DNA from 2 places in the Luedemannella flava genome. Region 1 is predicted to be linked to the other one. Evidence: predicted binding sites of a transcription regulator. Region 1 holds the regulator's gene; the other holds the start of a gene.

Region 1 (15,577 bases):
AGCGTCGCGACCGGGACGGACGCCCCCGCGACGAAAGCCCGCACCCCGGGGGACCCGGACCGACCCGAGCCCGGCGCCCGCCCGACGGCGCACCCGCGCCGGGTGACGGCACGTGTCCCCGCGACGGGTGACCAGGCCGGCAGTGACCGCGGCACGGCACGGGGAGTTTCGACCGGTCGGGCCGCGCGGGCCCGGGTGGCGCGCGGCGTCGCCACCGTTCCTGGCGAGGTCAAGGCGTCGGCTGCCTCGTCGCACGCCCGTGCCGTCGGCGCGTGGCCCATGCCCCTGGGCGACGTCCCGCCGCCCGCAGCGGCCCGCCCACCGTCCGCCGGCACCCGTATGCCGGACACCCGGCCGCGCCCGGCGGACCCCGGGCGTCAGGCCGGAAGTTCACCGCCCCCACGTACAGGCGCGGACCGGCCCGTCGGGCCACCGATCATGAACGTCTGGCGCCGCAACGCCATCGACCAACTGCGCCTGGCGCGAGCGCGCCTCAACCGCGGCCGCTTCAGCCGCGCCCGCTGACCACCTCCCACCGTCTGAGCGCCCACCCGCCTCGCCTCCGGCACGAGGAGGTGTCACTCGCGACGGGGCGGCGACGTGTCTCCATCGCCAAGGGGGCGCTCCTGCCGGTGCGGTGACGCGTCCACCTCGCCAAGGGGTCGCTTTGTGGTGGTGCGGTGACGCGTCCACCTCGCCAAGGGGTCGCAGTGGCGGGACGCGGCCGGTCGTCTACCTCGCCATGGCGCCGTACCCGGTGAGGTTGGCGGATGCAGGCCGCCACATGCTCACATATGGGCGCCTGGCCGAGTGGCAGGACCGCGTCAGCCACCACATGTGAACATCTGGCGGGTTTCCGGACGTCCGAGCCGCCAGATGTGAGCAGTTGGTGAGGTTGGAGCGTTGGGGGCTCGCCAGATGTGAGCAGTTGGCGGGGTTGGAACGTCGCGGCCCGCCAGATGTGAGCAGTTGGCGGGTGGGGGGGGACTCGCCTCGCCGACCGTGCCTGCATGGCGCCCGGCGGGACGCGGAAACGCCCCGCCGGGCGGCACGGTTGGCTGCGGGGCGGGCGTTGTCGCTTGGTGAGGCGTGCGCTCGACCTGCAAAGGGAGCGCGGAGCCGAGCCCGGCGTGCGCCGGGCTCGCGGCCTCCGTCTCGGGCGTCAGGGACGCCCCATGGTTCGCTGGGGTGCCAGGGGCGCCCGGGGCGAGGAAGATCAGGCGCTGAGCGCCGCGGCCTTCTTGGCGATCGCGGACTTGCGGTTGGCGGCCTGGTTCTTGTGGATGACGCCCTTGCTGACGGCAACGTCGAGCTGCTTCGACGCGGCACGCATGAGAGCGGCGGCGTTCTCGGCGTCGCCCGTCGCGGCGGCAGCGTTGAACTTGCGGACGGCCGTCTTCAGGGAAGACTTGACCGACTTGTTGCGCAGACGGGCCTTCTCGTTCTGCCGGTTGCGCTTGATCTGAGACTTGATGTTCGCCACGCGACAGCCTCGTCCTGTTCCGTAGTCTGAGTTGGAAATGCGCACACTGCACCGAGCGCGGCGCGCGAACAGCCAGGTTACCAGGTGGCCAGGGGGCGGACCAAAACGGCCGGCACCAGGAACGGCCCCAGGTGCCGGCATGGGACTATAGCTAGTCAGACCCGACGAGGAAACGGACAGACGTGCCACCGACGCCCGACGCCGGCGCCTCCGGCCCCGGTGCCACCCCACCGGAGCGCATCCGCAACTTCTGCATCATCGCCCACATCGACCACGGAAAGTCGACGTTGGCGGACCGGATGCTGCAGCTCACCGAGGTGGTGGACGCCCGGCAGATGCGCGCGCAGTACCTCGACCGGATGGACATCGAGCGCGAGCGCGGCATCACGATCAAGAGCCAGGCCGTCCGCATGCCGTGGCGGATCCGCGAGGGCGACCGGCAGGGCGAGCACGCCGTCCTGAACATGATCGATACCCCTGGGCACGTCGACTTCACTTATGAGGTCAGCCGCAGCCTGGCCGCCTGCGAGGGGGCCGTGCTGCTCGTCGACGCGGCCCAGGGCATCGAGGCGCAGACGCTGGCCAACCTCTACCTGGCGCTCGAGAACGATCTGCATATCATTCCCGTACTCAACAAGATTGATCTTCCGGCGGCCCAGCCGGAGAAGTATGCCGAGGAGCTGGCGCACCTCATCGGGTGCGAGCCGGAGGACTGTCTGAAGGTCTCGGGCAAGACCGGCGAGGGCGTGCCGCACCTGCTGGACGAGATCGTGCGGCAGATGACGCCGCCCGTCGGCGACGCGGCCGCGCCCGCCCGCGCGATGATCTTCGACTCGGTCTACGACATCTACCGCGGCGTGGTGACCTACATCCGGGTGGTCGACGGCCGGCTGGAGGCGCGCGACCGGATCAAGATGATGTCCACGGGGGCCACGCACGAGCTGCTGGAGATCGGCGTCATCTCGCCGGAGCCGGTGAAGTCGGCGGCGCTGTCCGTCGGCGAGGTGGGCTACCTGATCACCGGCGTGAAGGACGTGCGCCAGTCCCGGGTCGGCGACACGGTGACGATCCAGTCGAGGCCGGCCAAGGACGCCCTCGGCGGGTACAAGGACCCGAAGCCGATGGTCTACTCGGGCCTCTACCCGCTGGACGGCTCCGACTATCCCGAGCTGCGCGACGCGCTGGACAAGCTCAAGCTGAACGACGCCGCCCTGGTCTACGAGCCGGAGTCGAGCGCGGCGCTGGGCTTCGGGTTCCGTTGCGGCTTCCTCGGCCTGCTCCACCTGGAGATCATCCAGGAGCGGCTGGAGCGCGAGTTCGGCCTCGACCTCATCGCGACGGCCCCCAACGTGGTCTACCGGGTGGTCACCGACGACCGCACCGAGGTCATCGTGACCAACCCGAGTGAGTACCCGACGGGCAAGATCGCCGAGGTGTACGAGCCGGTGGCGCGCGCGACCGTGCTGACCCCGAACGACTTCGTCGGCGCGGTCATGGAGCTGTGCCAGGGCCGGCGCGGCGTGCTGCAGGGCATGGACTACCTGTCCTCGGACCGCGTCGAGCTGCGCTACACGCTGCCTCTCGGCGAGATCATCTTCGACTTCTTCGACCAGCTCAAGTCCCGCACCAAGGGCTACGCCAGCCTGGACTACGAGCCGCAGGGCGAGCTGGCCGCCGACCTGGTCAAGGTGGACATCCTGCTGCAGGGCGAGCCGGTGGACGCGTTCTCCGCGATCGTCCACAAGGACAAGGCCTACACGTACGGCACGACGATGGCGTCCAAGCTGCAGAAGCTGATCCCGCGCCAGCAGTTCGAGGTGCCGATCCAGGCGGCCATCGGGTCGCGGGTCATCGCCCGCGAGACCATCCGCGCCATCCGCAAGGACGTGCTCGCCAAGTGCTACGGCGGTGACATCACCCGTAAGCGCAAGCTGCTGGAGAAGCAGAAAGAGGGCAAGAAGCGGATGAAGATGGTCGGCCGCGTCGAGGTGCCGCAGGAGGCCTTCATCGCCGCGCTGTCCACCAACGAGGGGACCGACGGCAAGGGCACCGCCAAGAAGTGACGACGAAGTCGGCACACTGCCCGCGCTGCGGCGCGCCGCTGGCCACCCACCCTCCGACCACGTGCACATCCTGTGGGTACGCCCTGTTCGTCAACGCCCGGCCGACGGCGAGCCTGCTCGTGCTCGACGGCCCGCTGGCGCCGGAGGTGAGGTTTCTCGCGCTGCGGCGGGCGATGGAGCCGAAGGCCGGGCTGTGGGAGACGCCGGGCGGGTTCTGCGACGGCTGGGAGCACCCGCGCGACGCGGCCCTGCGGGAGGGCCGCGAGGAACTCGGCGTCGATGTCGAACTCGGCGACTTCGTCGGTATGTACATAGGGGAGTACGACTTCCAGGGCGAGGTGCTGCCCGTACTCGACTGCTTTTATCTGGCCTGGCTGCCCGCGGACCGCATCGAGATCGATCCGGCCGAGTCCCTTGAATATTCCTGGTTTTCCCTGGTCAACGCGCCGCCGATGGCGTTCTCCACGATGGACCGCGCACTTGTCGACGCAGCCGCGCGTTTGACGCTCTCCACGCTCGGGCAGTAACAGGCCGAGCGATAACGAAGGCTTGAAAGAGCCCCGGAATTGGAGGCGTCATGACTGTCACTGGAATTATCACGGCCATCATCGTCGGCCTCATCGTCGGTGCCCTCGGGCGCCTCGTGGTCCCGGGCCGGCAGGACATCCCGCTGTGGCTGACGATGCTGATCGGTGTCGGCGCCGCCCTGCTGGGCACCGCGATCGCCCGGTCGCTCGGCGTGGCCACCACGAACGGCGTGGACTGGGTCGAGCTGCTGATCCAGATCGGCCTCGCGGCCGTGGGCGTCATGCTCACCGTGTCCCTGGCCGGTGGGCGCCGCAGCACCTACTAAGCAGCACCAGAGCCCGAGGGGCACCCGGATGGTGGGCCGGGTGCCCCTCACTCCGCGTTGAAAAAGGGCTTGTCGAACCTCGTTTCGAAACCAGCTGTCGCTGGACGCGCCGAGCGAGAACGCCATCTTCGAGCGGTACATGGCCCGCGCCCGCGCGTCGGCCGCCGCGGACGCGGCCTCGTAGAACGACGAAAGGGGTACCCATGAGGTACCCCTTTCGTCTGAACTGCCTAGCGGAGCCAGGGGATGTTCCTGTCGAGGAGCCCTCTGGTCTTGAGCTCCTTGCGCAGGGGGATCTCCTCGTCGATGTAGCCGTCCCAGTTGATGCCCCAGAAGTTGGCCGTGTGGCCACCCTCGCCGATCAGCTGGCGCTGCACCGGCGTGCGGTTCTTGTACCACTCGCCGTTGATGTCGGGGTGCAGCTCGTCCAGCGGGCGGATCCACCGGTAGGTGTAGCCGACGAAGAGCATCTTGCGGGTGATCGTCGACAGGTTCGTCGAGCGCGAGTGCCACTGGCGGCGGTCGAAGATGAACGCGTCGCCGGGGTTCGCGGTGATCTCGACGGTGCCCTCGGGGTCCGGGTTGTGCACGGACAGGTCCGCGGGGCGGTCGAGCGAGTTCCACAGGTGGCTGCCCGGGATGACCTTTGTGGCGCCACGGCCGGTCTCCGACAGGTCGGAGAGCACGTAGGCGACCTTGAGCGAGAACATCGGCCGCGGGACGTTGGGGTCCATCGTCTCGGGGTCGGAGTTCTGCCGGTAACCGTCCTGGTGCCAGCCCCAGTACGGCTTCTCGGGCTCGGCGGCGGGGGGAGTGACGTCGAGGTGGTTGTGGTGGCTGTAGATGTTCCAGCCGGCCAGGCCCCACATGTACGGGAACGCGATCGGGTGGGTCAGCAGCTCACCGAACAGCTCGTCGCGCTCGAGGAAGCCGAGCAGGTGCAGGGTGCCGTCGGGCTTGGTGTTGCCGGCCGCCTTCTCCTCCGCGTAGACGCGGTCGACCGCCGCTTCGAGGGCCGCACGGTGGTCCTCGGTGAGGACGTTCCGGAGCAGCAGGAAACCCTGCTCGTGGAACTCCTTGCGGTCGACTTCGCTGATCGGCTCGTAGCCGGTGCGGCCGCCATAATCGAATGAAGCGGTCATTTCCTCCCCTTTGAGTGGGTAGGGCGGAACGGGGTGACCGGCCGATAGTAGCCGCGCTCATCTTTCGGCGGTCACCCGTGCAACTCAAGGAACGCTGAGGGGTCCGGCGACCGCTATGACGCGCGTCACGCCTGGTGAGACCCCGACTACGCTGCAGCGAAACCGGCAGGCGCCGGCTACGCCGGCGCGAAGACCTCGGCGACCACGCGCTCGCCCGCGCCGCCGCCCGACGCGTCCACGCGCTTCCAGCCGCCGCTGTCCGCGCGCCACTCGCGGGTGCCGAAGCGCACGACACTGACGCCCCGGTCGGCGGCGTGGGCCACCAGCCAGTGGGCGAGCTGCCAGCCGGACCTGTCCGAGGTGGCCGCGAGTTCGATCCCCGTGTCGGCGCCGCCGGCGACCGTGAGCAGCTTGCCCCAGTCCTTGCGCATGGCCGCACCGAGCTGCTCGGCGGCGGCCGGGCCGCGGCTGCCGGGCTGGCCGGTGACGCGGCACGTCACGGCCCCCTCCGCGTGGCCGGCGAGCGCGGCGGTGAGCACCTCCGCCTCGTCGGCCCACTTCTGGTACGCCTCGGGGTAGGCGCTGCGCTGCACCTTCTGGGCCGCCTCGGTGACCCGCATCTGCTGCCAGCCCTTGACCTTCAGCAGCGCGGAGTAGAACTTGCCGGCCGCGTACCGCGGATCCTGGATCTGCTTCTCGGTGCCCCAGCCCTGGCTGGTGCGCTGCTGGAACAGGCCGAGCGAGTCGCGGTCGCCGTGCGCGAGGTTGCGCAGCTCCGACTCCTGGAACGCGGTCGCCAGCGCGATGACGACGGCCCGGTCCGGGACGCCCCGACGCAGGCCGACGGCGGCGATGGTGGCGGCGTTGGCCATCTGCGCCGTGTCCAGCGAGACCGACCCGTCGCCGGAGCCCACCGTGCAGGGCCTGCCGAGCAGGATCCCGGGCAGGTCCGGGCTGACCCGGCGCAGCACGACGAACGCGCCCACGCCCGCGATGACGGCGAGGACGACCAGCACCCCCACCACCGACCGCAGTCGCATGCCTGACCCTCCGGTCGCCACCCTAGCCGGACGACGCCACCGGACCCAAGGTCGATCAGGACGCGCGCACGAAGAACGAGACCGCCCGCGCGTTCGCCCAGTTGCCGGCCGCGTCGACCGCGGTCGCGACGAGCAGGTGCTGCCCGTCCGGTACGGGCGCGTCCGGGACGCAGCGCCACGACTGGTCGAAGCCGACCGTGACCACGCACGCGAGCACCCGGTCGATGGTGACCCGCACGGTCACGCCCGGCTCGCCCGTACCGGAGATGACGGGCTGGCGGATGTTGGCGGTGGCCCCGGGGGCGGGATCGCGGACGGTGGGCGGCCAGGGGATCGAGGTGTCGACGCCGAACGTGACCGACCGGGCGGAGCTGACCGGGCCGGTGCCGTTGCGCACCGCCGCGTAGATGGTGTGCCGGCCGCCGCTGAACGGCGTGCCCGGCGTGCACCGCCACGTGCCGTCCGCGAGGACCGTGGCGCCGCACAGCACGCGGCCGTCCTCCGACACGAGCACCTCGCCGGACGGGGGCCCGGTGCCGGACACGGTCACGGTGGCGTTCGCGAGCGTCGTGTCCGGCCGGGGCAGGAGGATCACAGGGGGCGCGGGGGTGGCCGCCGCGCTCACCGTGAACGTCACCGGGGTGCCCGCCGTCGCGTTGCCCGCCGCGTCGTGGACGGTCGGTGTGACGGTGTGACCGCCGCCCGCCAGGGCGGCCTGCGCCTCGCACCGCCAGTCGCCGGCCTTGTCGACCCGGGCCCGGCACACCACCGTCGGGCCGTCGGTGACGGTCACCGTCGTGAACGGCGGACCGACGCCGATGATCGTCGGCTGTCGGGAGGCGACGACCGAGCCGCTGGCCGGGTTCGTGATGACCGGCGGCTGCGTCGTCTCCAGGACCGTCAGCGTGAAGTCGTCGATGTAGAACGGCTCCGGCCCGTTGCCCGTCTCCACCCGCACCTGGAACCGGTCGTAGCCGTACGGCGGCGTGTACGTGCCACGTAGGTGGGTCCACCTGGTCGGCCCGACGGCCACGTTGCTGGCGACCTGGACGCCCGCTTCCTGGGCGGTGCCGGACATCTGCCGGACGGTGATGTTGACGTTGGCCGGCACGCTCACCGTCCGTACCCAGACGGAGAACTGGTACCGCATGCCGATCCGCATGCTGTTGGTGATGTTGAGCGCCGGACCCTGGGCACCGGCGGACCGGCTGGACGCCAGCAGGCTCCGGCTGCCGGTGTGGGCCACCGCCGAGGTATTGGTGATGGTCGTCGGGCTCGCCATCGGGGCCCAGCTCTGGTGCGTGCCGTCCTCGAAGTCGGAGTACACGACGGCAGTGCCGGCCGCCGCGGGCGCAGCCCCGATGAGGCATCCAGTTGCCCCCGCGACGGTCGCCAGCGCCACGGCGGCCGCGCGTCTTCTGGCCCGGTGTGTCAAGTTGCTCACATTCGCCTAACGACCGTCACGTTCGGCGGTGATCACATCGGCGCGTCGGCCGTACGGGCTACGCCTCCCAGTACGGCTGGCGTTTCTCGGCGAAGGCAGCCAATCCCTCGCGTCCCTCCGGCCCGGCGAACGTACGCGCCGACAGCTCGGCGGCGGCGGCCAGCCGGGCGCGCATCGCCGTCGCCGACGGCCCCTCCCCGAGCACGACCCCCGGCCCGTCCCGGCAGATCCGCTTGGTCTCGGCCAGGGCGCCGGGCGCGCCGCGCACCACGGCCGCGCCCGCGGCCGCCACCGCCTCGTCCAACCCGTCGTCCGGCACCACGGCGGTGACCAGGCCCGCCGCTGCCGCGCGGGCGGCGGGCACCGGCTCGGCCGTCAGGTACAGCTCGGCGAGGCCGCGCGCGGTCAGCCGGGGCTGCACCACGGGCGAGATCGCGGCGGGCACCACGCCCAGGCGGACCTCGGTGAAGGCGAACGTCGCCGACGCCGCCGCGAACACGAGGTCGGCGGTCGCGAGCAGGCCCAGCCCGCCCGCCCGGGCCGGCCCGGCGACGCGGGCGACCAGCGGTTTCGGGCACTCCCACAGGTCGGCCAGCAGTTGGGCGAGGCGCACCACGGGCAGCGTCGTGCCGGCCGACACCGCCGCCGTCGTCTCGCGCAGGTCCGCGCCGGCGCAGAAGACCGGGCCGGCGTGCGAGAGCAGGATGACCCGCACCGCCGGGTCCCCGACCGCCGCCGTGAGCGCGGCCGACAGCTCGTCCATCAACCGGAACGACAGCGCGTTCCGGTTGGCCGTGCTGTTCAGGGTGAGGGTGGCCACACCCCGGTCCACGACGACATCAACCAAGGTCATGCCGCGACGCTACGGCACACTGGGAACCATGCCCAGCACGCTGCCCGACGGCGACCCCGCTCCGCCCGACGGGGCGCTGCCCGCGCCCGCCCTGACAGACGTCGGGGCCGACGGGTTCGGGATCTACGTGCACGTGCCGTTCTGCGCGTCCCGGTGCGGCTACTGCGACTTCAACACGTACACGGCCGCCGAGCTGGGCGGCGGCGCCAGCCAGGCGGAGTACGTGGACACGCTGGTCCGGGAGATCGAGCTCGCGGGCCGGGTCCTCGCCGGCGCGGCCCCGCCCGCCCGGACGATCTTCGTGGGCGGCGGCACGCCCACCCTGCTCCCGCCCGCCGACCTCGCCCGGATCGTGGAGACCATCGACAAGACGTTCGGCCTGGCCGCCGACGCGGAGATCACCACGGAGGCGAACCCCGAGTCGGTCGACCCGGCGTCGCTGCGGGCGCTCAGAAGCGCCGGCTTCACCCGGATCTCGCTCGGCATGCAGTCCGCCGCCGCGCACGTCCTGGCGGTCCTGGACCGTAGGCACACGCCCGGCCGGGCCGCGCGGGCCGCGCACGAGGCGCGCGACGCCGGCTTCGAGCACGTCAACCTCGACCTGATCTACGGGACGCCGGGGGAGCGGGCGGAGGACTTCGCCGCCTCCCTCGACAGCGCCGTCGCCGCCGGGGTCGACCACGTCTCGGCGTACTCCCTGATTGTGGAGGACGGCACGCGGCTCGCGGCGCGCGTGCGCCGGGGCGAGCTCCCCGCGCCCAGCGATGATGTGGCCGCGGACCGCTACCTGGCCGCGGACGCCGCGCTCGGCGGCGCCGGCCTGAGCTGGTACGAGGTGTCAAACTGGGCGCGCGACGAGGCGGCCCGCTGCCGGCACAACCTGATCTACTGGCGCGGCGGGGACTGGTGGGGGTTCGGGCCGGGCGCGCACAGCCACGTCGGCGGGGTGCGCTGGTGGAACGTGCGCCACCCGACGCGCTACGCGGCGGCGCTGGCCGACGGGGTCTCCCCGGCGGCGGGCCGGGAGACGCTGACCGCGGACGAGCGGCACCTGGAGGACGTCATGCTCCGCCTGCGGTTGGCTGAAGGGCTGCCGCTGGACCGGCTGACGCCGGCGGGGCTGGCCTCGGCCGAGCGGGCCGTCGCCGATGGCCTGCTGGAGCTCCAGCGGGACCGGGCCGTGCTCACGCTGCGCGGACGGCTGCTCGCCGACGCCGTGGTCCGCGACCTGCTGCCGTGACCGGGACGCCGTCGGCGCCCCGGTCACGTATGTGGCCTACTTCACCAGCGGAAGCGAGAACGGGTATTTGTAGAACTGGCCCTCGTTGGCCTTGAGGCCGGCCAGGACGCCGAAGATGATCCCCACGATCATCGCGGCGATCCAGATGATGAAACCGATGCCGATGCAGACGGTGATCCAGCCGATCACGGCCGCGATGGCGAGCGGGACCTGGAAGTTGAGGGCGGCCACCGCGTGCGCGCGCACGGTCGGCGACTCGTTGCCCTTCGCCAGCAGCGCGATGAGCGGCGCGATCCAGCCGCCACCGCCGGTGCCGATGAGGGCGCCGGCGGCGCCACCGAAGTGGGACACGAGGACCCACGTCTTCTCATCGTTGCTGGAGTAGCCGATGGGCGGCGGCCCGGCCGCGGGCGGCGGCGGGGGCGGGGGTGTGAGGGGAGGCTCAGTCATGGGGGTCACCGTAGGGCTATCACGATCGCTGCGCTAGTGTGCACGGCCCTTCGGGAGGGACCATTGGGCGACACCGTGAGTGCGTGTCACGCCACGCTGCGCGCGTCGCGGTCCGTGGCCAGGGCGACGTAGACTGGCACTCACCGTTTCGGAGTGCCAGCGCGCGCACAGTGAGGGGAGGATGACGGAATGTCCCTGGACGACCGGAAGCTCGAAGTGCTCCGCGCCATCGTCGAGGACTACGTCTCCACCCAGGAGCCGGTCGGCAGCCGCGCGCTCGTCGAGCGGCACAACCTGCGCGTCTCCCCGGCCACGGTGCGCAACGACATGGCCGTGCTGGAGGAGGAGGGCTACCTGCGCCAGCCGCACACCAGCGCCGGCCGGGTCCCCACCGACAAGGGCTACCGCCTCTTCGTCGACAAGCTCTCCCGGATCAAGCCGCTCACCCCGGCCGAGCGCCGGGCCATCGAGCGCTTCCTGGTCGGTGCCGTCGACCTCGATGACGTGGTGCACCGCACCGTGCGCCTGCTCGCCCAGTTGACCCGACAGGTCGCCATCGTGCAGTACCCGAGCCTGTCGCGCAGCAAGGTCCGGCACCTGGAGCTGATCTCGATCTCCACGACCCGGCTGATGGTCGTCATGATCACCGACACCGGCCGGGTCGAGCAGCGCCTGGTCGACGTGCCCGCCCCGCTCGGCGCCGACGACGTCGTCGAGCTGCGCGCCGCCATGAACGAGGCGCTCGTGGGCCGCTGGCTCACCGACACACCCACCGTCGTGCCGGGCCTGCACGACCAGGTCCGCCCCGAGTTGAGCGGCGCCATGGCGTCGCTGTCGACGGTGCTGCTGGAGACGCTCGTCGAGCGCGGCGAGGAGCGGGTGACCATCGCCGGCACCGCCAACCTGGCCCGGGCCAACATGCTCGACTTCGCCGGCTCGTTGCGGCCCGTGCTGGAGGCGCTGGAGGAGGAGGTCATCATCCTCAAGCTCTTCGGCCAGGTCCGGCAGACCAGCGCGCACGTGCGCATCGGCGACGAGAACGAATTCGAGGACCTGCGCACCACCTCGGTCGTCGCCACGGGCTACGGTCCGCGCGACACCATGGTGGGCGGGCTGGGTGTGCTGGGGCCCACCCGGATGGACTACCCGGGCACGATCGCCACGGTGCGGGCCGTCGCCCGTTACCTGGGTGACGTGCTCGAGGGCAGCTGACGACCGACGTACGAGACGATTGAGGACTTGGGACTCACGTGGCCAAGGATTACTACGGCATCCTCGGGGTGCAGCGGGGCGCGTCGCCGGACGAGCTCAAGCGCGCCTACCGCAAGCTCGCGCGGGAGTTCCACCCCGATGTGAACCCGGACCCGGCGGCGCACGAGAAGTTCAAGGAGATCAACGCCGCCTACGAGGTCCTCTCCGACCCGCGCAAGCGTGAGATCGTCGACCTGGGCGGCGACCCGCTCGCCCCGCAGGGCGGCGGCCCCGGCCCCGGCGGCGCGGGCCCGTTCGTCGGGTTCCAGGACATCATGGACGCGTTCTTCGGCGGCGGCGGCTCGCGCGGCCCGCGCCCCCGCACGCGCGCCGGCGCCGACGCGATCCTGCGCCTCGACCTCGACCTGCACGAGACCGCCTTCGGCGTGGACGCCCCGATCACCGTGGACACGGCGGTGCTCTGCACCACCTGCAGCGGCGCGGGCACGGCCGCCGGCACGCACCCGCAGACCTGCGAGACGTGCGCGGGCCGGGGCGAGATCCAGTCGGTGCAGAAGACGTTCCTCGGCCAGGTCGTCTCGGCGCGCCCGTGCCCGACCTGCCAGGGCTACGGCACGACCATCCCGCACCCGTGCCAGCAGTGCGCGGGGGACGGTCGGGTCCGCAGCCGCCGGTCGCTCACCGTCAAGATCCCGGCCGGGGTCGAGGACGGCATGCGCATCCGCCTGGCCAACCAGGGCGAGGTCGGCCCCGGCGGCGGCCCCGCCGGCGACCTCTACGTCGAGATCCACGAGCGGCCGCACGACGTCTTCTCCCGCAAGGGCGACGACCTGCACTGCCGCGTCACCCTCCCGATGACCGCCGCCGCGCTCGGCACCCGCCTGACGATCAAGACCCTCGACGGCGAGGAGACGGTCGACGTCAAGGCCGGCACCCAGCACGGCGCGTCACTGCGCCTGCGCGCCCGGGGCGTGCCCCACCTGCGCGGCACCGGTCGGGGCGACCTGCACGTCCACCTCGATGTGCGCACCCCCACGAAGCTCGACCCGGAGCAGGAGCGCCTCCTGCGCGAGCTGGCCGCGCTGCGCGGCGAGGAGATCGCCGAGGTCTCCCGTCAGAAGGGCGGCCTGTTCAGCTCCATCCGCGACGCGTTCAACGGGCACGCCTAGTGAGCGAGCGGGGCGAGTGAACCGGACAGCCCAGTGAGTCTGCCGCTCTTTCTGGTGGCGCAACTTCCTTCCGGTGATCTCTTCACATTGGATGGGCCGGAGGGGCATCACGCGTCCACGGTGCAGCGCCTGCGGGCGGGCGAGCAGCTGATCCTCGCCGACGGCCGGGGCGGCACGGCGTCCGCGGTGGTCACCGCCGTCGGGCGCGGCACCCTCAACCTGTCGATCACCACCCGGGGGTACGTCCCACCGCACGCGGTCGCCCTCGTCGTCGCGCAGGGCATCGCCAAGGGCGACCGGGGCGAGCTGGCCGTACAGGCCATGACCGAGGTCGGCGTGGACGAGGTCGTCCCGTGGGCGGCCGCCCGGTCGGTGGTCCGGTGGAAGGACGAGCGCGGGGAGAAGTCCCGCCAGCGCTGGGTGGACACCGCCCGGGAGGCCGCCAAGCAGGCCCGCCGCCCGTGGCTGCCGACCGTCGCGGGCGCGGCGGGCACGGCGGCGCTCGCCGGCCGCTTGCGCGACGCCGCGTTGGGGCTGGTGCTGCACGAGTCGGCGACCACCCCGCTGACGGCCGTGGACCTGCCGGCGTCCGGTGAGATCGTGCTGGTCGTGGGCCCCGAGGGTGGCATTGCCGACGAGGAGCTGGCCGCCTTCGACGCGGCCGGCGCGGTAGCGGTCCGGCTGGGCCCGGAGGTGCTGCGCACCTCGACGGCCGGCGTGGCCGCCCTGTCGGTGCTCAGCGCCCGCTTGGGGCGTTGGTAGATTCAGCGCCCGCTTGGGGCGCTGGTAGGTTCAGCGCAGGACGCGGCCCTCGGCGTCCGTGCCGCCGTTGGCGATGATGATGATGCCGTCGATGAAACCCCAGAGCGCGCCGAAGCCCAACGTGCAGATCGTGACCACGATCTGGAGTACGGCGATCTTGGTGTGGCCCGTATAGAACCGGCCGACGCCGAAGCCGCCCAGGAAGATCTGCAGCAGGCCGGCGACGAGCTTGGTCTTATCGGACAGCGGCTGCCCGGTGACCGGATCGACGCCGTAGGGCGCCATCGGGTCGGGCACGCCCGGCATTGGTGGATAGGCCATACCGCCAGCGTATGAGCCCGTTCCGCCCACGGTTGCGCGAACAGGCGGATTGGTCGCTGCCGGGCCTGCCTACCGGGACCGCCTAGGATGCGCCGTGTGAGCAACGACTGTCTGTTCTGTCGCATCGTGGCCGGCGAGATCCCCGCGACCGAGGTCCACTCGACGCCGACGACGCTGGCGTTCCGCGACATCAACCCCCAGGCGCCCAGCCATGTGGTGGTGATCCCGCGCGCGCACCACGCGAACGTCGGCGAGCTCGTCGCCGCCGATCCGGGCCTCGCCTCGGAGGTGCTGGCCGCGGCCGCCGCCGTGGCGGCCGCGGAGGGCGCGACGGACGGCTACCGCGTTGTGTTCAACACCGGCCCGTCCGCCGGGCAGACGGTCCACCACGTGCACGCACATGTGCTGTCGGGCCGTGACCTCACGTGGCCGCCGGGCTGACATCGTCGGACAGCGGCAGCCGGATGGTCACCGTGGTGCCCACGTTCTCCTCGGAGTCGATCGTGACGGTGCCGCCGTGGCGCTCGGCGACGGTCCGCACGATCGTCAGGCCCAGGCCGGTCCCGGAGATCGCGTGCCGGGCCGTGTTGCTGGCCCGGAAGAACCGGGTGAACAGGTTGTCGAGTTCGTCGCGCGGGATGCCGATGCCGGAGTCGCGCACGACCATCACCACGGTTGACCCCTCGGCCCGCCCGGTGACCGTGACCGTCCCTCCGGGAGGGGTGAACTTGACGGCGTTCGACAGCACGTTCATGAACATGCGGTCGAGGTAGTACCGGTCGCCGAGCAGCGGCAGCGGGCCGGCGACCTCATAGGTCATCGCGACGCTGGCCATGCGCGCGTTCGGTGCCAGCGTCTGGCAGGCGCCCTCCAGGACGGCGCCGACATCGATCGGCTCGAGTGTCATGGTCATCGTGGCCGACTCGATCCGCGACATCACGAGAAGGTCCTCGATGAGCATGCGCAGGCGCTCGACGTTGCGGTCGACGACGGTGAGCATCCTCGTCTGGGTCGGGTTCAGCGGTCCGGTGTCCTCCTCCAGCAGCACCTCGAGGTAGCCCGCCACGCTGGTCAGCGGGGTGCGCAGGTCGTGGGAGATGTTGGACAGGAACTCCGTCTTGGCCGCGTCCAGGTCCTGGAGGCGCTGGACCAGTTCCTGTTCGTGGGCGTACAGCCGTGCGTGGGTCAACGCCCGGCCGAGGTCGGCGGCGATCATGCGGACCACCTGGATCTCGAGTGGCGTCCAGGTGCCATGACCGAGCCGCTTGATGGCCATGAGGTGCCCGATCCGCTCGTCGCCCTCGCCGATGGCGGCGGTGACCGCCGGTCCGGCGCCGGCAGCCCGCAGGCTGTCCCGTTCCTGCCCGGTGAGCGAGCTGTCGGGCTCCGCCGACGCGTCCACGACGTAGAGCGGGTCTTCGTTGATCGGCCACTCTTTGGTCGCGTGAACCAGCGTGGTCGGGTCGCCCACCGCGTCGGGCGCGCTCCACGTCGCGGACGTCGCGATGACCTCCGCGGTCGCGGACGGTCGGATCAGCACGTGGT
Region 2 (15,577 bases), on a different contig from region 1:
CTCGCGACCAATGACGCCATCGCCGGCAGCACCCTGACCATGGACGCCGCATTCCGGCACACGGTGCACAGTGGAGTGTCGATCGTCGACGCGGCCGTCATGGCGGCCACGACGCCGGCCGGGGTGCTCGGGCTGACCGACGACATCGGCCTCATCGCCCCCGGCCGCCGCGCGGACCTCGTGTTGATGGACGAGGAACTGCAGGTCACGGGCGTACTTCGCGCAGGGGCTCCCGTTCTGTCGGGGGTGTGAACTAGCCTCTTCCCTTATGGATGCCGCAGACGCACACACCGGTCTGGACATCGATCACCTTCCCCGGGTCGGAATCCAACGCACCGACGCAGACGAGCTCGACTGGCCGACCGATATGGAGTCCGCCCCCGCTGAGGCCGACCCCGCCGCGCCGCCGGCCCTGACCGATCAGCAACGCGAGATCCTCACCTTCGAGCGACAGTGGTGGCGCCACGCGGGCGCCAAGGAGCAGGCCATCCGGGATCTGTTCGGCATCTCGCCGACGCGCTACTACCAGTCGCTCAACGCGCTGCTCGACAACCCGGCCGCCCTCAGCCACGACCCGACCCTGGTCAAACGCCTGCGCCGGCTCCGCGCCACCCGACAGCGGTCCCGCAACACCCGCTGAAGGTCACAAAATCCTGATCGGGGGAAACCACCGAGGCGACCCTGACCGACGACGTCGTAGCGTGGTGCCCATGCGTGTCGGGCTGCCCTCGGTCAAATTCACCCGCCGGCGGGTCATCGCCGGCCTAGCGCTGCTCGCGGGCCTCGGCGGGTTGATCACCTGGGCGGCCTGGCCGGCGCCGAAGAACTACACGGCGCACGCCGCGCGGCTCGACGTGATGACCGGGCCCGCCGGGGCCGAGAAGGTCACCCTGGACACCACGTTCTACGTGCCCGACGACGCCGACGCCGCGCACCCGGTGCCGGCGGTGCTGCTCGCGCACGGGTTCGGCGGCACGAAGCGCAGCGTCGCCACGGAGGCCGAGGACCTGGCGAACGCCGGGTACGCCGTGCTGACCTGGACGGCCGAGGGCTTCCCGGGCAGCACCGGCCAGATCCACCTGAACAGCCCGGACTACGAGGTCCGCGACGCGAGGTCGCTGATCGACTGGCTGGCCGCCCGGCCCGAGGTCGCCAAGGACCCCGGCGGCGACCCCAGGGTCGGCGTCGTCGGCGGGTCGTACGGCGGGGCGCTCGCCCTGCTGCTCGCCGGCCACGACCCGCGCGTCGACGCGATCGTCCCGATGATCACCTGGAACGACCTGTCGAAGGCGTTCCTCCCGGAGGCCACCGGCAAGCCGCAGAGCGCCGGCGTGTTCAAGAAGCAGTGGGCGGGCGTCTTCTTCTCCAGCGGCAACAGCTCGGGACGTGGTTCCGGCGGAGGCGGCCTGGCCGGCGCCCTGGCGGGCATCAGCGGCGACGACGAGGACCCGCCGCGCGAGGGCAGCCTCGGCGCCAGCCCCGACTGCGGCAACTTCGCCCGCGACGTCTGCGACACGTACCTGCGCATCGCCGCCACCGGCACGGCCACCGACGCCGACCTGGCGCTGCTGCGCCGGTCGAGCCCCGCCTCGATCCTCGACAAGATCAAGGCACCGACGATGCTCATCCAGGGCCAGGCGGACTCGCTGTTCCCGCTGACCGAGGCGGACGCCAACGCGCGCGGGATCGCCGCGAACGGCACGCCCGTGCACGTCGACTGGTTCACCGGCGGCCACGACGGCGGCGCCGGCCCGCAGGCCGACTCCGACCGGGGCCGCTACCTGACCGTCACGTGGCTCGACCACCACCTGCGCGGCAAGGGCGACGTGCCGGCCTCGCAGTTCACCTACTCCCGCATCACGGGCTTCAACACCAGCAGTTCCAACCGCCGGCCCACGACGTCGGCGTTCTCCCTGGAGCAGTACCCGGGCCTGGCCGGCACCGGCAGCACGACCGTCGACGTGGCGGGCCTCCCGCGGCAGATCTTCAACCCGCCCGGCGGCACGCCCGCGGCGATGTCCACGATCCCCGGCGCGAGCAGCCTGTCCAGCCTGATCAGCGGCGTCTCCCTGGAGGTCCCCGGCCAGCACGCCGACTTCCTCTCGCCCCCGCTGACCAGCACGCTCGACGTGCTCGGCACGCCCACGGTCACGGTCCGCGCGGCCTCCCCGACGGGCACGGCGGTGCTGTTCGTCAAGCTGTACGACGTCGACCCGTCGTCGGGCGCCAGCCTGCCGTTCGGCCTCGTCGCGCCCGTCCGGCTCACCGGCCTGCCGACCGACATCGCCAGGGCCACGCCGGTCACCGTGACCCTGCCGGCGATCGCGGCCCGGTTCGAGGCCGGCCACCGCCTCATGATCACGATCGCGACGACCGACCAGGGCTTCGCCACCCCCAACGACCCGACCGTCTACACCGTCGGCGTCGGCGCCGACGACCGCGCCACGATCTCGTTGCCGCTGGCCGCGGGCACCCCCATCGCGACCGCCGAGACGCTGTGGCGCTGGGTCCTGGTCGCCCTGGTCGCGACGCTCGCGGTCGGGCTCGCGGTGGTGCTCTACGTCGCGCGCCGCCGGCGCCACACCGCCGAGATCAAAGTCATCCCCGAGTACGAGCAGACGCCGCTCGTCGTGCGCGGCCTGCGCAAGGAGTACGCCGACGGCTTCGTGGCCGTCGCCCAGGTGGACTTCACGGTCGAACGCAGCCAGGTCGTCGGCCTGCTCGGCCCGAACGGCGCCGGCAAGACCACGTCGCTGCGCGTCCTCATGGGGCTGACCCGCCCGACGAAGGGCGAGGTGCTGATCTTCGGTCACAAGCTCACCCCGGGCGCCCCCGTCCTGAGCCGCCTGGGCGCGCTCGTCGAGGGCCCCGGCTTCCTGCCGCACCTGTCCGGCATCGAGAACCTCCGCCTGTACTGGCGCTCCACCGGCCGCCCCGACGCCGACGCGCACCTCGACGAGGCGTTGGAGATCGCCGGCCTCGGCGACGCCGTCCAACGCAAGGTCCGGACGTACTCCCATGGCATGAAGCAGCGGCTGGCCATCGCGCAGGCCATGCTGGGTCTGCCCGAACTGCTGGTCCTCGACGAGCCGACGGACGGGCTGGATCCGCCCCAGATCGCGGAGATGCGCAAGGTGCTGCGCGACTACGCGCGCGACGGCCGGGCCGTGCTCGTCTCGTCGCACCTGCTCGCCGAGGTGGAGCAGACCTGCACCCACGTCGTGGTCATGCACAAGGGCGAGATCGTGGCGAGCGGCGAGGTGGCCGACATCGTCGGCGACTCCCCCGTGGCCCAGTTCGACGTCTCCGACGTGCCTACGGCCGAGCGGGTGCTGGCAGACATCGAGGCGGTCCGGTCGGTCACCCGCGACGGGCGCTCCGGCCTCGTCGTGGACCTCGACGGGACGCCGCGCGCCGACGTGGTGAGCGCGCTCGTCGACGCGGGCGTCGGCGTGGACCGCGTGGTCCCGCGCCGGCGGCTGGAGGACGCGTTCCTGAGCCTGGTTGGCGGCAACACCCGAGCGAGTGGGGAGCGATGAACACCTTCAGCGTCGGCACCGAGCTGCGGCGCCAGGCGAGCCGGCCGCGGACCAGGTTCGCGCTCGGCTTCATGGTCGCGCTGCCACTGATCATCCTGGGCGCGTTCGAACTGGGCGGGGACGGCGACGACGACAACGGGCCGGGCGCGTTCGGCAGCCTGGTCGGCCTCGCCACGTCCGGCGGGCTGAACTTCTCCCTGTTCGTCCTGCTGGTCTCGATGTCGTTCCTGCTGGTGGTGGTCGTGGCGCTGTTCCACGGCGACACGGTGGCGTCGGAGGCGAGCTGGGGCAGCCTGCGCTACCTGCTGGCGATCCCGGTGCCGCGCGGCCGCCTGCTCGGCGTGAAGCTGATCGTCGCGCTGCTCTACTCGGGCCTCGCGATCCTGCTGCTCGTCGGCACGGCACTGGCGGCCGGCACGTTGCGCTACGGCTGGCACCCGCTGCGCTCCACGATCGCCGACGAACTGTCCCCGGGCGCGGGCCTGCTGCGCCTGATCGGCGCCGTCGGCTACATCTCGATCATGCTGCTGATCGTCGCGTCCCTGGCGTTCCTGCTGTCCGTGTTGACGGACGCGCCGCTCGGCGCCGTCGGCGGTGCGGTCCTCCTGCAGATCCTCTCCAGCATCCTCGACCAGATCACCGCCCTCGGCGCGCTGCGCAACCTCCTCCCGACCCACTACGCGAACGCCTGGCTCGGCTTCCTGGGCACCCCCGTCCAGACGGACGAACTGGTCCGCGGCACGATCACGTCCCTCCTGATGGCCACGACCCTGTTCGCCGTTGCCTTCTTCCGCTTCACCCGCAAGGACGTCACCAGCTGACCCGGACCAACGTTTGGCCACTTACGCGCATAACTCCCACCCCCGATGCCGCCCGTAACTGTCCATACCTCGGGGTCGGCACGGCCTGCTGCGTCCTGCCCGGCGTGTACGCCGCGCTCGCCAACTGCGCACATGTGGTGGATCGCGGATACACACGACCGCACATATCCACATCTGGCGGCCGCATGCGGCGAGTCGTGGGCGCGGCTTGCGCGGATGCCCCCGGCGTCGGCGTGCCGGCGCCAGCGGGCCTGATGCGGATCGCCCGCATGCCGTGCGCGTAGATCTTGGGACGAAACGGCCGCCAGGGCAGCCATTTCGTCCCAAGATCGGGTCGGTCAGGCGTGGGTGGGGCGGGTGGCGGCGTAGGCGGGGATCGTCAGCATCGGCGGGCGGTCGGGAAGGTCTACGTCGGTCGAGACTGGGACGACCTCGCCGGCCACGCGGGTGAACTGCGTCAGAGTCGACCATGGGCGCCGGTCGGGGGCGACGCGGCGGGCGACCGTGTGGAGGATCGTGGCCGCCATCCGGCCCAGGGCGGCCGTGTCCTGGTGGCCGTGGGTGCGCTGACCCAGGTCGACCTGGGCGACCGTGTCCAGGCCGAAGCGCTCCACCGCGTCGATGAGCAGGCCCGTCTCCACGCCGTACCCGGCCGCGAAGGGGAGTCGTTCCAGCAGGGTGCGCCGCGCCGCGTACTCCCCGGCAAGGGGTTGGACGACGCCGGCCAGCGACGGCAGGAACGCGTTGAGCAACGGCCGCGCCAGCAGCTCGGTGACCCGGCCGCCCCCGGCGGCCGACACGTCGAGCAGCGGCCGGTCGTAGAACGCCTTCACCATGCCCACCGTGTGGTCCGTGAGCAGCGGCCCGAGCAGCCCTGTGACGTAGTGCGCCCCGAAGTCGGTGAGATCGGCGTCGACGTAGACGAGGATGTCGCCGGTCGTGACGGCGAGCGCCTTCCACAGCACCTCGCCCTTGCCCGCGAACGAGCCGCACTCGGGCAGGACGTCGTCGCGGTGGTGGACGGTGGCGCCCGCCGCGGCGGCCACCTCGGCGGTACGGTCGGCGGAGCCGGAATCGATCACGATGATCTCATCGACGAGGCCGGTGGCCTCGGCCAGCTCGCGGACGCCGGCGACGATCACGCCCACGGTGGGCTCCTCGTCCAGCGCCGGCAGGACCACGCTCACGGTGGTGTCGCCCTTCGCCGCGACGAGCCGGTCGACCGGCCAGTCCGCCGCCGACGACGTCCTGGCACGGAACCAGAGCGCCGCGGCCTCGTGCACACACCCACGCTATCCGGTGGGGCGGACTGGCCAACGGAGGGCGCGGGGTCTAGCGTGCCAACTCGTGGACGCCTGGGCACCGGAAGAGAACCTCAACATCGGCAAGCGCCGTGCGCAGCGCATGAAGCGACGCATGGAGGAGAAGCGACCCGTGGCGTGGACGCTGCGGATCCTCGTGGTGCTCGTCGTGCTGGCGCTGGCCGGCGGCGCGGTGTGGTGGTTCACCCGGCCGAGCGGCCTGGCCACGCTGCCGCCCCAGGCGCTGGACACGCCCGGCGGCTTCCGGTCGGACATCGGCGAGGACAACACGGTCACCGTGGGCGTCACCATCACGAACACGGCCACCAAGCCCGTCACGGTGGGCAGGGCCCGCATCGTCGCCCCGCCCGGCGTGAAGTCCCTCTCGGTGGGCCTCGTCGCGGCCGGCGACGGGAACGCCGGCTTCGAGCTGAACGGGGACGTCCCGAAGGGTGGCGAGCTGACGCTCACGCCCGGGCAGGCCGCGATCATCGTCGGCCGGTTCACGGTGACGTGCGGCACAGTCATCGCCTCGGCGGAGCCCACCGACGAGCAGATCTTCGCGACCGTGCAGGTGGACGGCGAGTCGCGCGAGGAGGAGCTGGACGTCCCCGTCGTGGGCGATATGCCCTGGTTGACCGCGACCGCCCAGCGCTCCTGCCTCGACCCCGTCCCCACCGGGGACCCGGGCGGGCCGCTCAAGCCGCTGCCGAAGGCGACGGAAGGCACGTCGTAAATACGGGCAGCACCCCGTAGAATCGGCGTGACGCGCGTCCATCGAGGCGCGGACAACTGAATAACTCATCCAGAGGGGCAGAGGGAACGGCCCGATGAAGCCCCGGCAACCACCCGCGAAGCGCGCGACGAAGCGTGCCCGGGCAGGTGCCAAATCCGGCCCACGATGACGCAAGGCGTGGGAAAGATGAGAAGGAGACCTTCATCGTGACCACATCCTCAGCCGCCCGCTGTCTGGTCTGTCGCAACTGCGGCACCGAGACGCCGCTGCGTCCCCAGCACGCCTGCTACGAGTGCTTCGGCCCGCTCGAGGTCGCCTACGACAACGACGCGCTGGGCAGGGTCACCCGCACGGACATCGAGGCCGGCCCGAACAACATGTGGCGCTACGCGCCGCTGCTGCCCGTCGGCCAGGAGGCCGCGGCGCGCGTCACCCTCGACCCGGGTCTGACCCCGTTGGTACGTGCGGACGCGCTCGCCGACGAGCTCGGCATGACCGGCACGGTGTGGGTCAAGGACGACTCGGCCAACCCGAGCCACTCCTTCAAGGACCGCGTGGTGTCGGTGGCCCTCACAGCCGCCAAGGGTTTCGGCTTCACCCGCTTCGCCTGCGCCTCGACCGGCAACCTGGCCAACTCCGTGGCGGCGCACGCGGCCCGCGCGGGCGTCCCGTCGATGGTCTTCATCCCGTCCGACCTTGAGTCGGGCAAGGTGCTCACCACCGCTGTCTACGGCGGCGACGTGGTCGCCATCGAGGGCTCGTACGACGACGTGAACCGGCTGTGCTCCGAGCTCACCGAGACCGACGAGTTCGAGAAGACCGCGTTCGTCAACGTGAACCTCCGCCCGTTCTACGCGGAGGGCTCCAAGACGCTCGGTTACGAGGTGGCCGAGCAGCTCGGCTGGCGCATCCCGGCGCAGGTCGTGATCCCGATGGCGTCGGGCGAGCTGCTGACCAAGGTCGACAAGGCGTTCGCCGAGCTGGTCGAGATCGGCCTGGCCACGGCGCCCGAGGGCGGCTGGCGCGTGTTCGGCGCCCAGTCCTCCGGCTGCAACCCGATCGCGGTCGCCCTGCACAACGGCGCCACGGACATCATCCCGGTGAAGCCGACCGGCATCGCCAAGTCGCTCAACATCGGCGACCCCGCCGCCGGCCTGTACGCACTGGAGTCGGTCCGCCGCACGAACGGCTGGATGGAGTACGTCGACGACGACGAGATCCGGGAGGGCATCCGCCAGCTCGCCCGCACGACCGGCATCTTCGCCGAGACGGCCGGCGGCGTGACCACGGCGGTGCTCGGCAAGCTGGTCAAGAGCGGCAAGCTCGACCCGACTCTCGAGACGGTCGTCTTCAACACGGGCGAGGGTCTCAAGACGCTGGACGCGATCGAGGGACGCGTAGGGCCGACGTACCAGATCCGGCCATCCCTCAAAGCGGCTCGCGAGGCTCAACTGATCGGGTGATTTTTTAGCCGCCGCACACGATGAGTAGTGTTCACGTCCACGCGGGGTGCTTGCAAAATGCAAAACACAACCGCCAGACCGTAACTCTCGGTAACTAAATCGGAATGCAGCGGTTAAGCAACACGCTGGAAACCCTTGACGGTACTGGTGGATGAGCGCAGGATGCTTTCCGCGGGAGGTTCACCGCCGCGCAACCGACACTCCGGTTTGGAGCTGACCGGCGGCGTGTAGTTCCGGTGCGTAGGCCTCGGCGCGTGCGATCCTCCCGACCAACTTCCGGTGAAGGCCCCGATCCCTGATCGGGGCCTTCACCGTTCTCCCCCACCCGCCCCATGCCGGGGGCAACAGTCGACTTCCGCACTATGGAGCGCGGGCCGGCGGCTGGCGGCGGAGGCGGGTGGTCAGGGTGTGGATGCGGCCGAGGGTGGGGAGGTCGCGGTAGCCGCCCGAGGCCAGGCCGGCGTGGCGTTCGAAGGGGTTGCGGGCGCCGTACTCGCCGGTGCGCCACCAGGACCAGCCGCACGACAGCCAGTACGCGGGGAAGAACAGCGGGCCGAGCACCGCGTACTGCGTGACGTGGCGCGTCTCGTGGGCCAGCAGGTCCCGTCGTTCGGGGTCGACGAGAAATCCCTCCGGCCGCCGCGTGAAGATGACCGAACCGACCGTGAAGCACGACTGCGCCGGGACGGGCAGCCGGTACCCGCTGGCGATCAGCACGCCGTCCGGACCCCGACGCGGCCGGACACGCGCCACGAGGCAGATGCCGAGCGCGACCAGGCTCGTCCCGTTGACCCACGTGAGGGCGGCGCGCGCCGCGTGGCGGGGAGCCATGCGCCAAGGGTGCCACGGTGGCCGGCACGCCACGAGTCGCGCGGAGGTGCATGATGTGGGGATGACGCAGGCAACGGCGCCCGCCATCAACGACCTGACCGCCCGCCACCGCGAACGGCTCGACGGGGCCCTGACCGCCCTCGCGACCCGCGACTACTGGTCGGCGTTCCCCGAGTCGCCCAGCCCCCGCGTGTACGGCGAGACGGCCGCCGCCGACGGCGACAAAGCCTTCCGGGCCCACCTGGACGCGGACTTCCCGCTCGACCAGCCGGGCACGAACGGTCGGGTCGCCCCCGAACGCAGCCCCTACGGCGTCGAGCTGAACATCCGCTACCCGCACGCCGACCCGCAGGCCCTGTTGCGGGCGGCCCTGGACGCACTGCCGGCCTGGCGGGACGCGGGCCCCGACGAGCGCGTCGGCGTCTGCCTGGAGATCCTCGACCGGCTGCACCAGCGGGTCTTCGAGCTGGCGTACGCGGTGCAGTTCACCACCGGCCAGGCCTTCGTCATGGCGTTCCAGGCGGGCGGCGCGCACGCCCTGGACCGGGCGCTGGAGGCGATCGCGGCCGCCTACAGAGCGATGACCGACGTGCCGCGGAACGCGCACTGGACAAAGCCCGCCGGCAAGGGCGACCCGCTGCGGATGACCAAGACGTTCCAGGTGGTGCCGCGCGGGGTGGCGCTGGTCGTCGGCTGCAACACGTTCCCGACGTGGAACTCGTGGCCCGGTCTGTTCGCGTCGCTGGCCACCGGCAACCCGGTGATCGTCAAGCCGCACCCGGGCGCCGTGCTGCCGCTGGCGATCACCGTCGCCGTGGCCCGGGAGGTGCTCGCCGAGGCGGGTCACAGCCCCGACCTGGTCGCGCTGACGGCCGAGGACCGGGGCGAGGGCCTCGCGTCGGTCCTGGCCACAGACCCCCGGGTACGCCTCGTCGACTACACCGGTTCGACGGAGTACGGCGACTGGCTGGAGGCCCACGCCCGGCAGGCGACCGTGTTCACCGAGAAGGCCGGCGTCAACACGGTGCTGGTCGACTCGACCGACGACTTCGCGGGGATGTGCCGCAACCTGGCGTTCTCGCTGACCCTCTACAGCGGACAGATGTGCACCACGCCGCAGACGATCCTCGTCCCGGCCGGGGGCATTGCCACGGACGCGGGCCACAAGACGTTCGAAGAGGTGTCCCGGGGTGTGGCCGACGCAGTGGCGGCATTGACCGCCGACGACGCGCGGGCGGTGGAGTTGACGGGCGCCATCGTCAACGACGCCGTCCTCGAACGGGTGAACAGTGCCCGGTCACTGGGCACGGTGCTGCTCGACTCGCGCGTACTACATCATCCGAACTTCGCGGACGCCGTCGCGCGTACGCCATTGGTGGTATTGCTCGACGCGGACGCGGAAGCCGCCTATGGCGCGGAATGGTTCGGACCGATCGCGTTCATTGTGCCGACGGTCGACACCGCGCGGAGCATCGCCATTCTGCGCGACATCACTAGTGCCAAGGGCGCGTTGACATCATTGGTGTACAGCACAGATAACAAGGTGATCGACGAGGTCACGCGTGCCGCGCTGGATGTCGGAGTGCACCTGTCCATCAACCTCACGGGCGGCGTCTTCGTCAACCAGTCGGCCGCATTCTCGGACTTCCACGCAACGGGCGCCAACCCCGCGGCCAATGCCAGCCTGACCGACGGAGCCTTTGTTACCAACCGCTTCCGCATTGTGCAATCACGAAGCCACAGCACAACGCCTTAGGTCTGTCATAAAACTGAGACCGGGCAACGCGTACTGTCCGGTTTGCGGCGCTGCGCGTCGCGCGCTGCTCGTGTAGCGTGCGAGTTCGGTTGACACCTTGCGTTCCCCTCAGGGCCCGCTGAGGTTTCGACCGCCGGCGATTCGACCGCTTCGCCGGGGTACGTTGAAGTGAGGAAGTGCACCGTGGCACAGGGCACCGTCAAGTGGTTCAACAGCGAGAAGGGCTACGGCTTCATCGCGGTTGACGGTGGGCAGGACGTTTTCGTCCACTTCACCGCTATCGAGATGGACGGCTACAAGACGCTGGACGACGGCGCGCGCGTCGAGTTCGAGATCGCCCAGGGGCAGAAGGGCCCGCAGGCAGAGAAGGTTCGCCTCATCTGACGTCGAACGGTGATGCTCGATCGGGGCACCGCGCTCACCCCAAGCGTCGGTGCCCCTCGTCTTTGCCGGGCGTCCCATTCGGACAGACGGTCCTGTTCATCGCGCACGTGACGCTGGCCGTCGCGGTGCCCGGGACGCGGTGCGCTTTTCGGGCCGGGCATTGCACGGTGTTGCCATGGGCCGCCACACTCACGGGCGTTGACAATCTTGTCGGCGGCGTGGGACGCCGGCGACCCCGACGGAGGCACACACCCCCATGACGTACCCACCCCCCGGGCAGGCCGACGACCCGTACGAGCCGCCTACCAACATCACGCCGGCCGCCCCGGATCCGGGCTCGTACCCGCCGCCACCCCAACCCGGGTATCCGGCGCCGCCCCCGGGGTACGCGCCGCAGCCCCCCGGCTACGCGGCCCCGCCGCCACCCCAGCCCGGCTACGCGGCGCCGCCGCCTCCGCCCGGCTACACGGCCCCGCCGTCCGGCTACACCACCCCGCCCGCGGGGTCGTACGCGGTCCCGGCGGGATACCAGAACGCGGGCGACCCGCTCGTGCCCGGCGGCCCGGACTTCAGCTCCTGGTTCGCCAAGGTGCAGGAGGTCGCCAAGCGCAGCTGGAAGTCCGCCCTCATCATCACCGGGCTGGGCATCTCGGTGCCGATGGCGGTTGTCGCCGTCATCCAGCAGTTCGCGATCGGCGCGTGGACCTTCTCGGTGCTGGACTTCGACTCGACGGCCACCGCCGTCGGCAGCCTGCTGGGCGGCTTCCTCGTGCTGCTGCTGCTGTACGTCGGCGTGGCGTTCATCGCGTCGGCGGCCTGGGCGGCCGGCACGTGGGCCATCGTCCAGGAGGCCGGCACCGGGCAGAGCGCGAACGTCGGCGACGCGTTCCGCTACGGCATGTCGCGCGCCATGCGGCTGTTCCCCTGGACGATCCTGTTCGGCCTCGCGGTCGGCGTCGGCACGGCCTGCTGCGTCCTGCCCGGCGTGTACGCCGCGTTCGCGTTCAGCATGTACGGCTTCGTCGGGGTGTTCCAGCGGGGTGAGAACCCGGTCGGCGGGTCGTTCCAGCTGGCCCACTCCGACTTCGGCCCGAACCTGGGCAAGATCCTGATCGCGTTCGTGCCGTACGTGATCTTCGGGTACGTCGTTCCGTTGATCTTCGGCATCATCGGGGTCGCGGCGGCCGGCGCCGTGGGCAGCTCGATCGACCCCGGATTCGGGTACAACGCCACCCTGGGCATCATCGACGGCATCGGCACCCTGATCGGGGCGGTGGGCTACGCGGGCATGCTGCTCGCGCTCCTGCCGACATACGCCCAGCTGCGGGCCAGGCAGGCCCCCACGTCGACGGCCAGCCTGGGGCACGAGCTCAACTCCTGAGCGCGCGCCGGTAAAGAACAATTGAATAATCCGATTTTGGCGGTCATGGCCCTGTCCATGACCGCCAAAATCGCTTCATGGGTACGCCGCGGCGCAGCCGTGATCACGGCTACGCTCCCGGCGGGCCGCTTGCACTCGGGTAGGCAGAGTGCTAAACAAGTCATTGGCACTCGCCTAGGCTGAGTGCCAGGACCCCACGGCCCGTGCCGAGGGGTCTCTGGTCGGGGCGGTGGGGCGCCGAGGGCCAGACCGGACGCCGGGGACGGCGGTCGGGCTGGCGCGAGGAGCCGGTCGTCGCGGGCTTATCCGGCCCGACCTACGCAAGTGACCGGCACAACCGGTCGCTTTCGAAGGTGCGTAAAGGTCAGGCGGCTACGGCCGTCGCGACAGACTGTCCAGGAGGACAACGCCGAATGGCCAAGATTATCGCGTTCGACGAGGAGGCCCGCCGCGGTCTTGAGCGGGGCATGAACATCCTCGCCGACGCCGTCAAGGTGACCCTCGGCCCGAAGGGCCGCAACGTCGTGCTCGAGAAGAAGTGGGGAGCCCCCACCATCACCAACGATGGTGTGAGCATCGCCAAGGAGATCGAGCTCGACGACCCGTACGAGAAGATCGGCGCTGAGCTGGTCAAGGAGGTCGCCAAGAAGACCGACGACGTGGCCGGCGACGGCACGACGACGGCGACCGTCCTGGCCCAGGCGCTGGTCCGTGAGGGCCTGCGCAACGTCGCGGCCGGTGCGAACCCGATGGGCCTCAAGCGGGGCATCGAGGCCGCCGTCGCCGCCGTGGCGGAGGAGCTCGCCAAGCTCGCCAAGGATGTCGAGACCAAGGAGCAGATCGCCTCCACGGCTTCCATCTCGGCCGGCGACACCACCGTCGGCGAGATCATCGCCGAGGCGATGGACAAGGTCGGCAAGGAAGGCGTCATCACCGTCGAGGAGAGCAACACCTTCGGCCTCGAGCTCGAGCTCACCGAGGGCATGCGCTTCGACAAGGGCTACATCTCGGCCTACTTCGTCACCGACGCCGAGCGCATGGAGGCGGTCCTGGAGGACCCCTACATCCTCATCGTCAACAGCAAGGTCGGCTCCGTGAAGGACCTGCTGCCGATCCTGGAGAAGGTCATGCAGTCGGGCAAGCCGCTGCTGATCATCGCCGAGGACGTCGAGGGCGAGGCCCTGTCGACCCTCGTCGTCAACAAGATCCGCGGCACCTTCAAGTCGGTCGCCGTCAAGGCGCCCGGCTTCGGCGACCGCCGCAAGGCCATGCTGCAGGACATCGCGATCCTGACCGGTGGCCAGGTCGTGTCCGAGGAGGTCGGCCTCAAGCTCGACGGCGTCGGGCTCGACCTGCTGGGCCGCGCCCGCAAGGTGGTCATCACCAAGGACGAGACGACGATCGTCGACGGTGCCGGCGACGCCGACCAGATCCAGGGTCGCGTCAACCAGATCCGTGCCGAGATCGAGAAGTCGGACTCGGACTACGACCGCGAGAAGCTGCAGGAGCGCCTGGCGAAGCTCGCCGGCGGTGTCGCGGTCATCAAGGTCGGCGCGGCCACCGAGGTCGAGCTCAAGGAGCGCAAGCACCGCATCGAGGACGCCGTTCGCAACGCGAAGGCGGCCGTCGAGGAGGGCATCGTCCCCGGCGGTGGCGTGGCGCTCGTGCAGGCCGGCAAGACCGCGTTCGACAAGATCGACCTGGTGGGCGACGAGGCCACCGGTGTGCAGATCGTCAAGGTCGCGCTCGACGCCCCGCTGCGTCAGATCGCCGTCAACGCCGGCCTCGAGGGTGGCGTCGTCGTCGACAAGGTGCGCAACCTGGAGGCCGGTCACGGCCTCGACGCCGCCTCGGGTGAGTACGTCGACCTGCTCAAGGCCGGCATCATCGACCCGGCCAAGGTGACCCGCTCGGCGCTGCAGAACGCCGCGTCGATCGCCGCCCTGTTCCTCACCACGGAGGCCGTGGTGGCGGACAAGCCGGAGAAGGCCGCCGCGCCGGCCGCCCCCGGCGGCGGCGAGATGGACTTCTAGGTCCTTCGCACTAAAACGCCTCAGAAAGGGCGGGCCGTTATACGGCCCGCCCTTTCGCATCTCGACGAAACATCGACGGTCGCTCAGAGGTGTTAGAGTGCCCCGTGCTTTCACACGTGAAGAGCCTGCTCAGCAGTGTTCCCATGTATGTCGGCCTGCAGAAGGCCGTGGGTGCCCACCGGGTCCGCTACCTCGCCCTTGAGCGGCTGAACCTCCAGGACGGCGACGTCATCCTCGACGTCGGCTGCGGCCCGGCCTACTACTTCGACCGGCTGCCCAACGTGAAGTACTACGGCTTCGACACCTCGGAGCGCTACATCGAGCACGCCCGGAAGAACTTCGGCGACCGCGGCTCCTTCCGGTGCGAGATCTTCACCGAGGAGCACCTGCCCGAGCTGCCGCCGGTCGACAAGGTCATCCTCATGGGCCTGCTGCACCACCTCACCGACGACCAGTGCCGGCACCTGCTGGACCTGTCGGCCCGGGTGCTCGCCCCGACCGGCGAGGTGTGCTCGATCGACCCGACGTTCGAGCCGAACCAGAACCCGATCGCCAAGTGGATGTCGTCCAACGACCGGGGCGAGCACGTGCGTCAGCCGGAGGGCTTCGTCGCGCTGGCCAAGGAGTCGTTCGGCGACATCGAGGGCGAGATCGTCAACGACGTCACCCGCGTCCCCACCACGACGTGGCTGATGCGCATGCGCAAGCCCCTGGTCGCGGCCGAGAGCTAGGGCAGTTCGTAGATGGTGACGGTGTCGTCGGTGTAGCGGACGGTCGCGACCGTCGCGAGAGCCGGCGACACCGGCGCGGCCCGCGTGTCGGCGAACAGCCACCGCACGCCGTAGCGCTGTCGCAGCTCCGCGACGTCCGTCGCCGTGCCGGTGGCGAAGACCCGCTCGTTGAGGGCGTACCGTTCCGGGTCCGGGGCGGGCTGGCGGCTGTACTGATACCCGTCGACGCCGTGGGCCGCCACAGCCCGCGTCGTGTACGCCCAGCTCTCCACGACCGCGCGCCGGCCGCCCAGCCCGGTCACCCAGAAGCCCGACGCCTCGCAGTGCTCGACGGTCGGCACCGGTCGGCAGTGCACGTTCGTGGCGATGACGTCGTCGCGGCCGGCGTGCGCGTCCAGCCACGCGGCGGCGCGCACCTCGGCGGCCGTCAGCCAGTTATCCGGGATCCTCCCCGTCCGGATGACGCTCGCCTGGGTGGGCTGCGTCAGCTGCGGCTGCACGGTGATCCCGAGCGATGCCACGCCCGCTCCCAGCGCCACGGCGAACGCCACCGCGGCCCCCCGCCCTGCCCACCGGAAGCCGAGCCGCCACACGATCATCC

Evidence for each region. The regulator HrcA, encoded in region 1, represses chaperone genes, less so after heat shock. The targets are predictions, from matches to a motif close to GGTTNGCACNCTCNNNNNGAGNGTGCNAACC.
Region 2: a site for HrcA is predicted at 12,339-12,369, ahead of groL (chaperonin GroEL). Genes of this name have one in related genera too.

The regions. Positions count from the first base shown of each region.
Region 1 is NZ_BAAALT010000041.1:23,983-39,559, reverse strand. It holds gene ABD211_RS08905 (hypothetical protein) at 1-525, shown strand, start outside; gene rpsT (30S ribosomal protein S20) at 1,217-1,483, opposite strand; gene lepA (translation elongation factor 4) at 1,666-3,546, shown strand; gene ABD211_RS08890 (NUDIX domain-containing protein) at 3,543-4,073, shown strand; gene ABD211_RS08885 (GlsB/YeaQ/YmgE family stress response membrane protein) at 4,124-4,399, shown strand; gene ABD211_RS08880 (phytanoyl-CoA dioxygenase family protein) at 4,630-5,541, opposite strand; gene ABD211_RS08875 (hypothetical protein) at 5,718-6,581, opposite strand; gene ABD211_RS08870 (Ig-like domain-containing protein) at 6,637-8,025, opposite strand; gene ABD211_RS08865 (enoyl-CoA hydratase-related protein) at 8,084-8,878, opposite strand; gene hemW (radical SAM family heme chaperone HemW) at 8,907-10,118, shown strand; gene ABD211_RS08855 (DUF4870 domain-containing protein) at 10,155-10,568, opposite strand; gene hrcA (heat-inducible transcriptional repressor HrcA) at 10,758-11,780, shown strand; gene dnaJ (molecular chaperone DnaJ) at 11,819-12,949, shown strand; gene ABD211_RS08840 (16S rRNA (uracil(1498)-N(3))-methyltransferase) at 12,983-13,711, shown strand; gene ABD211_RS08835 (TM2 domain-containing protein) at 13,742-14,032, opposite strand; gene ABD211_RS08830 (HIT domain-containing protein) at 14,129-14,473, shown strand; gene ABD211_RS08825 (ATP-binding protein) at 14,454-15,577, opposite strand, start outside.
Region 2 is NZ_BAAALT010000046.1:21,940-37,516, forward strand. It holds gene nagA (N-acetylglucosamine-6-phosphate deacetylase) at 1-252, shown strand, start outside; gene ABD211_RS09335 (DUF3263 domain-containing protein) at 269-640, shown strand; gene ABD211_RS09340 (alpha/beta fold hydrolase) at 711-3,539, shown strand; gene ABD211_RS09345 (ABC transporter permease) at 3,536-4,360, shown strand; gene ABD211_RS09350 (glucosyl-3-phosphoglycerate synthase) at 4,699-5,643, opposite strand; gene ABD211_RS09355 (hypothetical protein) at 5,708-6,397, shown strand; SAM riboswitch class I at 6,460-6,590, shown strand; gene thrC (threonine synthase) at 6,601-7,860, shown strand; gene ABD211_RS09365 (hypothetical protein) at 8,221-8,691, opposite strand; gene paaN (phenylacetic acid degradation protein PaaN) at 8,753-10,447, shown strand; gene ABD211_RS09375 (cold-shock protein) at 10,631-10,831, shown strand; gene ABD211_RS09380 (hypothetical protein) at 11,088-12,212, shown strand; gene groL (chaperonin GroEL) at 12,626-14,245, shown strand; gene ABD211_RS09390 (class I SAM-dependent methyltransferase) at 14,350-14,976, shown strand; gene ABD211_RS09395 (hypothetical protein) at 14,973-15,577, opposite strand, start outside.